Regions from separate parts of the Verrucosispora sp. WMMD573 genome, predicted to be linked through region 1. Evidence: riboswitches for the same ligand, from Rfam matches in the RefSeq annotation. Region 1 holds a riboswitch; each other region holds the start of a gene.
What was found. Region 1 has a riboswitch for cobalamin ahead of O7601_RS00655 (acyl-CoA thioesterase). Riboswitches for the same ligand answer to the same signal wherever they lie in the genome.
Positions count from the first base shown of each region.

Region 2: linked by a shared signal. The riboswitch ahead of O7601_RS19755 (ribonucleoside-diphosphate reductase subunit alpha) and the one ahead of O7601_RS00655 (acyl-CoA thioesterase) in region 1 are both predicted to bind cobalamin.
Region 3: linked by a shared signal. The riboswitch ahead of O7601_RS24340 (prenyltransferase/squalene oxidase repeat-containing protein) and the one ahead of O7601_RS00655 (acyl-CoA thioesterase) in region 1 are both predicted to bind cobalamin.

Region 1 covers NZ_CP114901.1:136,215-139,479, reverse strand. Annotated here, with positions in the region: gene O7601_RS00665 (PepSY domain-containing protein) at 1-411, shown strand, start outside; gene O7601_RS00660 (XRE family transcriptional regulator) at 553-1,035, opposite strand; gene O7601_RS00655 (acyl-CoA thioesterase) at 1,171-1,683, opposite strand; cobalamin riboswitch at 1,800-2,017, opposite strand; gene O7601_RS00650 (hypothetical protein) at 2,208-2,783, shown strand; gene O7601_RS00645 (hypothetical protein) at 2,794-3,162, shown strand.
Region 2 covers NZ_CP114901.1:4,342,226-4,345,490, forward strand. Annotated here, with positions in the region: gene O7601_RS19740 (helix-turn-helix transcriptional regulator) at 1-357, shown strand, start outside; gene O7601_RS19745 (hypothetical protein) at 411-623, shown strand; gene O7601_RS19750 (hypothetical protein) at 620-952, shown strand; cobalamin riboswitch at 1,083-1,289, shown strand; gene O7601_RS19755 (ribonucleoside-diphosphate reductase subunit alpha) at 1,477-3,265, shown strand, end outside.
Region 3 covers NZ_CP114901.1:5,354,093-5,357,357, forward strand. Annotated here, with positions in the region: gene O7601_RS24335 (hypothetical protein) at 1-559, opposite strand, end outside; gene O7601_RS24340 (prenyltransferase/squalene oxidase repeat-containing protein) at 556-2,004, opposite strand; cobalamin riboswitch at 2,125-2,268, opposite strand; gene O7601_RS24345 (hypothetical protein) at 2,345-2,839, opposite strand; gene O7601_RS24350 (prenyltransferase/squalene oxidase repeat-containing protein) at 2,871-3,265, opposite strand, start outside.

The DNA of each region.
Region 1 (3,265 bases):
ACCCAGGAGACGACGGTCCACGTCGACCAGTACAGCGGCGAGAAGGTCGGCCAGTACAGCTACGCCGACTACAGCGCCATGGCCAAGGTCGTGTCCCACGGGATCGCCCTGCACGAGGGGCGGCGTCTCGGCGTGGCCAACGAGATCCTGTCCACGCTGTTCTGCCTCGCCGTGATCTTCATGTGCGTCACCGGGCCGATGATGTGGTGGACCCGCCGCGGCACCGCCTCCGGGCTGGCCGCACCCCGCGCGAAACTTCCGATCTGGGGCAACTGGCTCCTACTCGCCGCGATGGCCGTCCTCGGCGTGTTCCTGCCCCTGTTCGGCCTGTCGCTGCTGGTGATCCTCGCCCTGGACCAACTCCTGATCCGCCGGATGCCGGCCCTCAGGAGCTTCTTCGGCACGGCGTAAACCTCGGCGACGGTCCAGGCGTGAACCGTCGCACCGACCGAGGAGGGATTTCGGTCGTGCGGCGGCCCAGGAGATCGCCGCCCTGGCGATGCCGCGTGATCGGTGCGGACCTGCCGGTGTCCATTCCTGCCGGTTCCACGCTCACTGGTGCAGGTGTGCGCGCTGCCCCTCGCGGTCGAAGATCATGATCAGCTCGGCCGGCCGGTCGAGCGCCGTCATCGAGTGTGGCGTCATCGTGGAGAATTCGGCTGCTTCACCCTTTGCCACCTCGATCTGCCGCTCGCCGAGCCACAGCAGCACCCTGCCTTCGAGCACCAAAAGCCAGTCATAGCCCGGATGGACCCGCTGGGCCGGCATCGTCGCCTCGGGCTCCAACCGAACCTTCATCGCCATGGTGCGCCCATCGACGCGGCTCAGCGGCCACGTCGTGCGCGAACCCGAGCGGTGCTGCACGGGACGGATCACCACGTCCTCGTCGCTGGTCGCCTCGAAGAGCACGTCGAGGCTGACCTGTAGCGCGGCGGCCAGGGGGACGAGCACGTCGAGGCTCAGCGTCCGTTTTCCCGTCTCGACCCGGCTGATCGTCGGCGGGTTGACGCGCCGTGACCAGCGGCCGTCAGCCATCCGTCGGGCGAGGCGTCCGGCGCCCGTGCAGAGGGTGATGTCGACAGTGACCTGCATTTGTATGAAGACGGCGCCGAGCAGAGCCAGTTGTGCGGTGGCGGTGACGCGAGGGCTGCCGTGGAGAGTCCGAGCATCTCAGGACTCCTCGGTGCCGTCGAGCAGGGCACGGCGCAGGGTCAGTCGGTGTTCGCGGCGGATCTGCGCCTCGCGGTAGCGGCGCCGGTCGCCGTCGGTCTGAGGTAGCAGTGGCGGCACCGGCCGGGGTTGGCCGTTGTCGTCGACGGCGACCATGACGAGGTGGGCGGTGGCCACGTCGGTCGGTGGTACGGCTCGGTCCCATCGGTCGGCGGTGACCTTGACGGTGACCTCCATGGAACTGCGTCCGGCCCAGGTGATGCGGGCGTCGACGTGCACGACGTCGCCGACGCGGACCGCGCGAAGGAAGGCGGTCTCGTCGATGGCAGCGGTGACGGCCGGGCCGTCGGAGTGCCGGGCGGCGACCACTCCGGCGACCGAGTCGATGAGGTTGAGGATTCGGCCGCCGTGGACCGTACCCATCAGGTTGGTGTGGTGCTGGTCCATGATCTGCGACAGGGTCAGGTGGGAGGCCGACGGTGGTCGGCCGGCGAGTGAGGTCGTGTTGTGCACGGGTTTCCGTCCTCGGGCGGCATGCCGGCAACCGGTGGGGCGCGCACGTCGAGGAACACGCCGTCGTGGCGCGTCACCCGCCCGACCCGCCCTCGAGGTCGACGGCAGCGCACACACCTTGTGTACGCAGCGCGGGCAGGTCTTCGGACTCGTGGGCGGGACCGAAATCGGCCGGTCTTCTACTGGCCGTCGCTTCCCAGGCCGGGTGGCCCAGTGCGTGGTGACGGCGGTCGTTCCCACTCACCGCTGCGGGGCAGTCCCGGACTTTCACCGGGTTCCCTCTTTCGACGCCCCACCAGGAACGGTCGGGCGAACCAGCGCCGTCGGCCACCCTATCCTGACCCAGGCCGACGACAGTCCAGCCGGGTACCTGCGGCGAGCTGCCCCATCACTCCGACGCCGAGCGTCGGCCCGTGGCCGCGATCGCCACGAACCTCGCCGCCACGACCCACCGTGTGCGATCGGTAGCGGATTGACAGTGGCTTTGGGAGCAGACGAGACTGGCGCGACAGCTGAACAACCGCGTGTGTGCGGTCCGCCTGAGCCGGCACCGCCTGCTCGCCCTGTTTTGCGGTGTGCTCGCCGCCCTCACTCTGACCACACCCGCGATCGCCGCGCCCCCGCAGTTCGGCGTCGTCCGATCCGATGCGGCTGCGGGCTGGTTGGCCCGACAGCTTGTCGACGGGGAACGCTTCGAGGCCGTCTTCGACGGGGTCGCGTACCCGGACCAGGGGTTGACCCTGGACGCGGTCTTCGCGTTCGCCGCCGGCGGTGTCGCCGACGACTTCGGCGCGCAAGCCCTGGCCTGGGCCACCCGGCCGGACGTGCGTGACGGGTACATCGGTGACGGCACCACCGAGGCGTACGCGGGCGCGACCGCCAAGCTCGCTCTCGCCGTCGCGGTCCATGGCGGTGACCCGACCGACGTCGGCGGTGTCGGCCTCATCGCCCGGCTGGATTTGCTCCAGGCGCCCCCGGCGGCCGGTTTACCGACCGGTCGGCGTGGGGTGATTTCAGCAACGCGTTCAGTCAGTCCTCCGCGATTCCCGCGCTGGACCGTACCGCGCAAGGTGTGCCGGCGGCCGCTGCCGGATGGCTAGCGGGTACCCGGTGCCCCGACGGCGGCTGGTCGGTGTCGCCGGCATCGTGAGGTGCCGGCGACACCTGCCAGAACGCGACGGCCGGCGGCCCGGCGACTGCCACGCCGCGCACGGCGCCCAGGCCGGCGACATCGTTACCGTTCGCTACCTGCCCCTGGAACAGGCCCGCGCCGAGGGTGCCTCGGCCCGGTTCGGCGAGACCTACGACGCGACCGTGCGGGTCGTCGAGATCGGCGGCGAGTGGTCCCGCGAGCTGTGCGGCGGTACCCACGTCGACCACTCCGCGCAGATCGGCTCCCTCGCACTCACCGGCGAGTCGTCGGTCGGTGGCGGACAACGCCGTATCGAGGCCGTCACCGGAATCGAGGCATTCCGGTAACTTGCCTGCGAACGCGACCTCACCGCTGCCGGATGACGCCCGTCCGGCGATTCCTGTTGCCGTCCCGTCGCCGAGGAACTGACAGAGCGAATCGCCTCGCGTG
Region 2 (3,265 bases), 2.3 Mb from region 1:
GAGGCGGCAGAGACGCCACTGCCCGCGTGGGGATACTGGTACACCCCGGCCTTCTACGCGGTACAGCAGGGCATCGTGTGGCGGTACTTGGGCGATCGTGACGCGCGGGCCAACGACCGGGCCGTCGAGCTGTTGACCGCAGGCACAACGGGGGTGGACGAGACGGCCGAGAGCGCCGACTGGCACGGCGGGCACCTCGTGCACCTGGCCATCGCCCACGGCCGGGCCGGGGACAGTGGCTCGGCGCAGCGGGTGCTGGAGGAGGCACGGTCCATCGCGGTGTCAACGGCCTCACGACGCCTGGCCGGACAGGTTGACGCAGCTGTCCGCGACTTGGGTCTGTCCGTCAACCCGTAGCGGACACCAAGCCTCTGACCTGGGCACACGCCGTCATCGCACGCTGTTTGTGGGTGGCGGTGGTGTTCCCCCGTGCAGCGCCGTCAGCCCCTTACGACCTGGCGGAGGTGGCGGCGGTGGGCGTGTGGCGCAGATTTCGGTGGTGGCTGCGGCGGCGGTCCGTGCCGCCGGTCGGCACCGGGCAACGGTGGCAGGAAATCGAGCAGGACGCGGCCCGGCGACGCCTGCTCGATCAGGCGCGGCGTAACGCGCGGTGGCCGGCATGACCGGGCGACCCGTGCGCTACCGCGACGCTATGGCCGCTGAGGCGATCCGGATCGGCCGCGCTGTCGACGCCCTGCCCGGCCGCCTCTGCGACCAACACCTACCGCGCCGGCCGCAGTGGACGTGCGGCACCTGCGACGGCGAACCGGTATGGCCGTGCGCTCCGGCGCGGGTACGGCTCGGTGAGGCGTACGGCCGGGATCGCATCGGGCTGTCGATGTACGTGGGCGCGCTGCTCACGGCCGCGCTGGATGACATGCCGGCCGCCGATCCGGGCGAACTCACCACCCGGTTCACCGCCTGGACGCGGTGCTCCTGCGGGCCGCCGTAGTATGCCGCCGTTTCCTCAGCGTGGCGTTCCGGTAGGCGACTTCGGTGAGTTGTTCGGAGCTGCGTGTGACATCCGTTGTGAGACACGCCGACACACCATCTGGTGTCTTGCGTTCGCGGGCCGCCCATATATGGTGTCACTCGTAGCTGGTTCGGGCGCCCATCCGGGGCGGTCGAGGCAAGAGGGAACCTGGTGGAAATCCGGGGCTGCCCCGCAGCGGTGAGTGGGAACGACAGCCGTCACACAGCACTGGGTTCCGGCCTGGGAAGCGACGGCCAGTAGGAGCGCGAGAGCACGCCCACGAGTCCGAAGACCTGCCAGCACGCCGCCCGCACTCGTGGGCGGCGGCCGCAGGCCGCGTGGGACGGCCGACGCCATGGACGGGCCGTGCCGCCTGCGCGGATCCCGTGGCGTCCTCCCGCGTGTCCGAGGCCCTCGGTAGACGGCGCGAGGAGAGAGACGTGACGGTCGTGCGGGAGAAGCCGGACTCCGACCCAGGTGTGTCGGAGCAGCGCCGGCAGGTGATGCAGGTCCGTAAGCGCAACGGGGACGCCGAGCCGGTTGACGTCAACAAGATCGTCCGTGCGGTGGAGCGGTGGGTGGCCGACCTGGACGAGGTCGATCCGCTGCGGGTGGCCACGAAGACCATCAGCGGACTGTACGACGGTGCCACCACCGCCGAGTTGGACAAGCTGTCTATCCAGACGGCCGCCGAGCTGATCGGTGCGGAGCCGCAGTACTCGAAGCTGGCGGCGCGGCTGCTGGCCGCGTACGTGGACAAGGAGGTCCGTGGGCAGCAGGTGGCCAGCTTCAGCCAGTCCATCCGGTACGCGCACGGCCTCGGGCTGATCGGGGACGCGACCGCCGCGTTCGTGGCCCGCAACGCGCGCAAGCTGGACGACGCGGTCGACCCGGACGGTGACCTGCGGTTCGAGTACTTCGGGCTGCGCACCGTCGCGGACCGGTACCTGCTGCGGCATCCGCAGACCCGCGAGGTGGTGGAGACGCCGCAGTACTGGCTGTTGCGGGTGGCCTGCGGGCTGTCGCAGACACCGGGTGAGGCGATCGGGTTCTACCGGTTGATGTCGAGTCTGGCGTACCTGCCGAGTTCACCGACGCTGTTCAACTCGGGCACCCGGCACACCCAGATGTCGTCGTGTTTCCTGGTGGACTCGCCGCGCGACGAACTCGACTCGATCTACGAGCGTTACCACCAGGTGGCGAAACTGTCGAAGTTCTCCGGCGGCATCGGCATCTCCTGGTCACGGGTCCGGGGACGCGGCGCGTTGATCCGGGGCACCAACGGCCGCTCCAACGGCATCGTGCCGTTCCTCAAAACCCTCGACGCCGGGGTGGCGGCGGTCAACCAGGGTGGCCGGCGCAAGGGCGCGGCCTGCGTGTACCTGGAGCCGTGGCACCCGGACATCGAGGAGTTCCTGGAGCTGCGGGACAACACCGGGGAGGAGTCCCGGCGTACCCACAACCTGAACCTGGCCAACTGGATTCCGGACGAGTTCATGCGGCGGGTCGAGGCCGACGGCGACTGGTCGCTGATCGACCCGTCGGACGCGCCGGAGCTGCCGGACCTGTTCGGCGAGGCGTTCGACGAGGCGTACCGGGCGGCGGAGAAGAAGGCCGTCCGGACGGTCAAGGCCCGCGATCTCTACGGCCGGATGATGCGTACGCTCGCGCAGACCGGCAACGGGTGGATGACGTTCAAGGACGCGGCGAACCGGCTGTCCAACCAGACCGGTGCGCCCGGCAACACGATCCACCTGTCGAACCTGTGCACGGAGATCCTGGAGGTCAACAGCGACACCGAGACGGCGGTGTGCAACCTGGGTTCGGTGAACCTGGGCGCGCACGTCACCGCCGACGGCGTGGACTGGGAGAAGCTGCGCGCGACGGTACGCACGGCTGTGGTGTTCCTCGACCGGGTGATCGACATCAACTACTACCCGGCCGAGCAGACGGCGGTGTCGAATCCGCGTTGGCGTCCGGTCGGGCTCGGGCTGATGGGTCTGCAGGACGCGTTGTTCACGCTGCGGCTGCCGTTCGACTCGGCGTCGGCGCGGGAGCTGTCCACCCGGGTGCAGGAGGAGATCTTCCTGACCGCGCTGGAGACGTCGGCCGGGCTGGCGGAGCGGTTCGGCCCGCATCCGGCGTACGCCGAAACCCGCGCCGCGAAGGGTGAGTTGCATCCCGACCTGTGGGGCGCGGAGGTGACGCAGGCGTCGCGGTGGACCGCGCTGCGGGAGCAGATCGCCCGCCACGGCCTGCGCAACTCGCTGCTGGTGGCGATCGCGCCGACCG
Region 3 (3,265 bases), 1.3 Mb from region 1:
CCGGTGCCGTGGTGCGCGGTGCCGTGGTGCGCGGCGGTGCCGGTGGCGTGGTCTGCGGCGGGGGTGCCGGTCGGCTGGGTGCTACCCCCGGTCGGGGTGCGTTGTCGGCGTTGCGGTTGAGGGAGAACGACCAGCCTTCGAAGCTGCCCGTCGGTGGCTTGCGGTTGAGCACACCCTTGTCGCTGTACGTCCAACTGCCCCCGTTGGGTGCGTGCCAGTACGACCAGTAGGCGCTGGCCGGCGGCGTGTCGACGCACTTCTCCGAGCTGGTCGAGGGTTTGCCCTCGATCCGGCAGATGAACCCCTCGCCCCAGCGCAGCGTGCCGGTGATCTGGAAACCGGCGTTCTTCAACGCGGCCAGTCCGGTGGCCTGGTCGCCGCGCGCGCACCGGACGACCGTCCCGCCGCCGAGTTCCTTGAAGTCCACCACGACGGTGACTCCGCCGGCGTCCGGGCAGTAACCGGCGCTGCCCGCGGCCGCGGCCGGCCCCGGCCCGATCAGGACGCCCGCGGCGGCCAGTGCGAGGGCGGGCGCGGCCCGGGTCGCCCGGGTCCTCATGTGGTGCGCCGGCGGCCGACTACCAGCAGAGCCGCTCCCCCACCCAGCAGCAGCAGCGCGGTGAGCACGTACCCACCGATCGCCACGCCGGTGGTCGGCAGGCGACCCGATCCGCCCGCGGCGGGACTGGTGACCGAGGGAGCGGGAGTCGTCGCCGTGGCAGTGGGCGTGGGCGCTGTGCCGCTCGGCGAGGCACTCGGCGACGGACTGTCGGTGGGTGAGGCAGTGGGCGTCGGCGAGGCAGTGAGCGTGGGCGTCGGCGTGGGCGAGCCGGTCGGTGAGCCGGTGGCCGACGGTGTGGGCTCGCCGGAGGGCGGCACATCAAGACCGATCCGGCCCAGTGATATCTGGGCCAGCCCGAGCAGCGCCTGGGCGGTGGCGCGGCGCCACTGGTCCCGGAAACTCTCGATGATCCCGTCGCGGACCGCCTCGGTCACCGCGTCGGTGTTGTAGGCGATGGCGCCGGCATCGGCCGCCGCGGCGCCACCGGTGGCGGTGGTGAGCTGTAGTGCCGCCAGGGCCTCGGCGGCACGTGCCGCCTCGGCTTCGCGTCCGGCCGCAGCCAGGGCCTGCCCGGCCAGGCCGGTGCTGTTGGAGTTCGCGCCGCTGGTCGGCCCCGACCCGCCGAACGATCCGTCGGCGCGTTGCTGCGCCACCAGCCAGTCCGCGCCGCGCCGCGCGGCCTCGTCCGCACCGGCGGCTTCGGTCGCGAGCAACGCTTGGACGGCCATGGCCGTCGAGTCGACGTCAAGCGTGGCGTTGCCCTGATCGTCGCAGGACGGCGACGGTACGCCGTCGGCGTCGGGGTAGAGCCGGAAGCCGCCGGCCGTGCACTGCTGCCGAATGAGGAAGTCGACGGTCTCCTGCGGCGTGCCGCCGCTGCGCGCCAGACCCAGGACCGCGAAGGACTGGTCGAAGGTGTTGCTCGGATCCGGGCCGGTCTCCTCGGTGGTCCGGCTGGTGATCCGACCGTGCTGGTGACCGGTGTCCGCCCCGGAGAGCAGCGCCACGGTCTCGGCGCGCAGGTCCCAACCGCCGAAGTCGGTGGGGTCGGCGCCGACGGCCGCGGCGACGTAGAGCAGTTTCGCTGTCGCACCCCCGTCGGTGAAACCCTCGATGCCCCAGTCGTCGTAGCTGTTGTAGGACCGCACGTGCGTGGCGATCTGCGCTGTCGCCGCCTGCCGGGTTGGGCCGGCCACCCCGGTGGCGGCGAGGGCGATCACGCCGTCGATGCTCAGCCCCCAGTCCTGCGGACTGAACGGGCCGGGCAGCACGCCGTCGGTGTACTCCCCGGCGAGCCAGGTCGCGGCGTCCCGCGCGGCGGCGGTGTGGGCCGGCGAGGGCGCGGCGGTCACGATGAGAGGGGTGGCCGCGACGATGGCGAGCGCGGTGGCGGTGGCGACGCCGAGACCGGCGCCGACGCGCCGGAGCGGGGACGTGGGCATGAGGGGTGCCTTTCGCAGAGCGGTCGGTGAAGCTCCGGAAGGCGGCGGTATCCGTTCGCGTGGCCGCGATGAGATGCCGTACCTCGGTTACCCGGACTCCACCCTGTAGACCTCGACAGTGGAAGCCGCTCGTCCGGTGCGGGGCATTCCGGCTCGCGAGACAGCTCTCGCTCACGGTTGCGGGTCAGCGTCGGCTTCTAACCGACTTCCCCCCACACAGGACGTATTCAGTTGAGTACCCGACGCGCCGGGTGCCGCCACCGTACCGCCGGTCACCTTTCGGCGCCAGCGTGGCGGACGACACCCGACGCGTCGACAGCTCAAGCAGCGTACCCGCAGGTCAGGGCGCGGTGATACTGGGTGCCGCGCCGGAGCCGAACGACCAGCCTTCCACCGTCCCCGGCGCCGGGTTGTAGCTGGTCGCTCCCAGCGTGCTGTAGGTCCAGGCGGCGCCGCTGCCGGAGGCGTGCCAGTACGACCAGTACGCGCTGGCCGGCGGGGTGTTGATGCAGGGTTCCGTCGCGGCGGTCGGCTTGCCGTTGATCCGGCAGACGAAGGCCAGCCCCCATCGCTGCGTACCGGTCACCGTGAAGCCGGCGCCCTGCAGGGCGGCCAGCCCGGTGGCCGGGTCACCGAGCGCGCACGCCACCTGGACGCCGCCGCCGAGCGAACCATAGTCGACCACCACGGTGACCCCGGTCGTCCCGGTGCAGGCGGCGGCCTGCGCGGCTCGTGGAGACGGCTCGACAGCGATCAACCCGACGGCGACGACAGCCGCCACCGCGATGCTCGCCAGCCACCGACGGACGGGATCGTAGACCTGGGACATGAGCACTCCTTCTGATGGGACGGAATCTGCCGGCCGGTCAGCGGCAGGGCAGGGTGGGCGCGCCGGTGGTCGCGGTGACGGTGGAGAGCCGGGCGTATCCGGTGCCGGCCAGTCCGAGGACAGCCTGGGCGGTGGCGCGGGGGGCGGTTCCGGGATCGAAGACGCCGCCGTCGAAGTCGACCGCACCCCGGTCGGCGACCGGGGCGGCACAACCGACCTGAAGTCCGGCCAGGAAGACGCGGGCCCGGACCCAGGCCAACGGCCGGCCCCCGTCGCGCAACGCCTGGGCCGCCAACCCGGTGCTGTTGGCGTTCGCAACCCCACCGGCGTTGGTGAACCCGCCATCGGCACGTTGCACCGAGATCAGCCAGCGCAGTCCCGCGGCAGCATCGGCCGGGCGGCCAGCGGCCCGCAGCGCCTGCACCGCGGCGG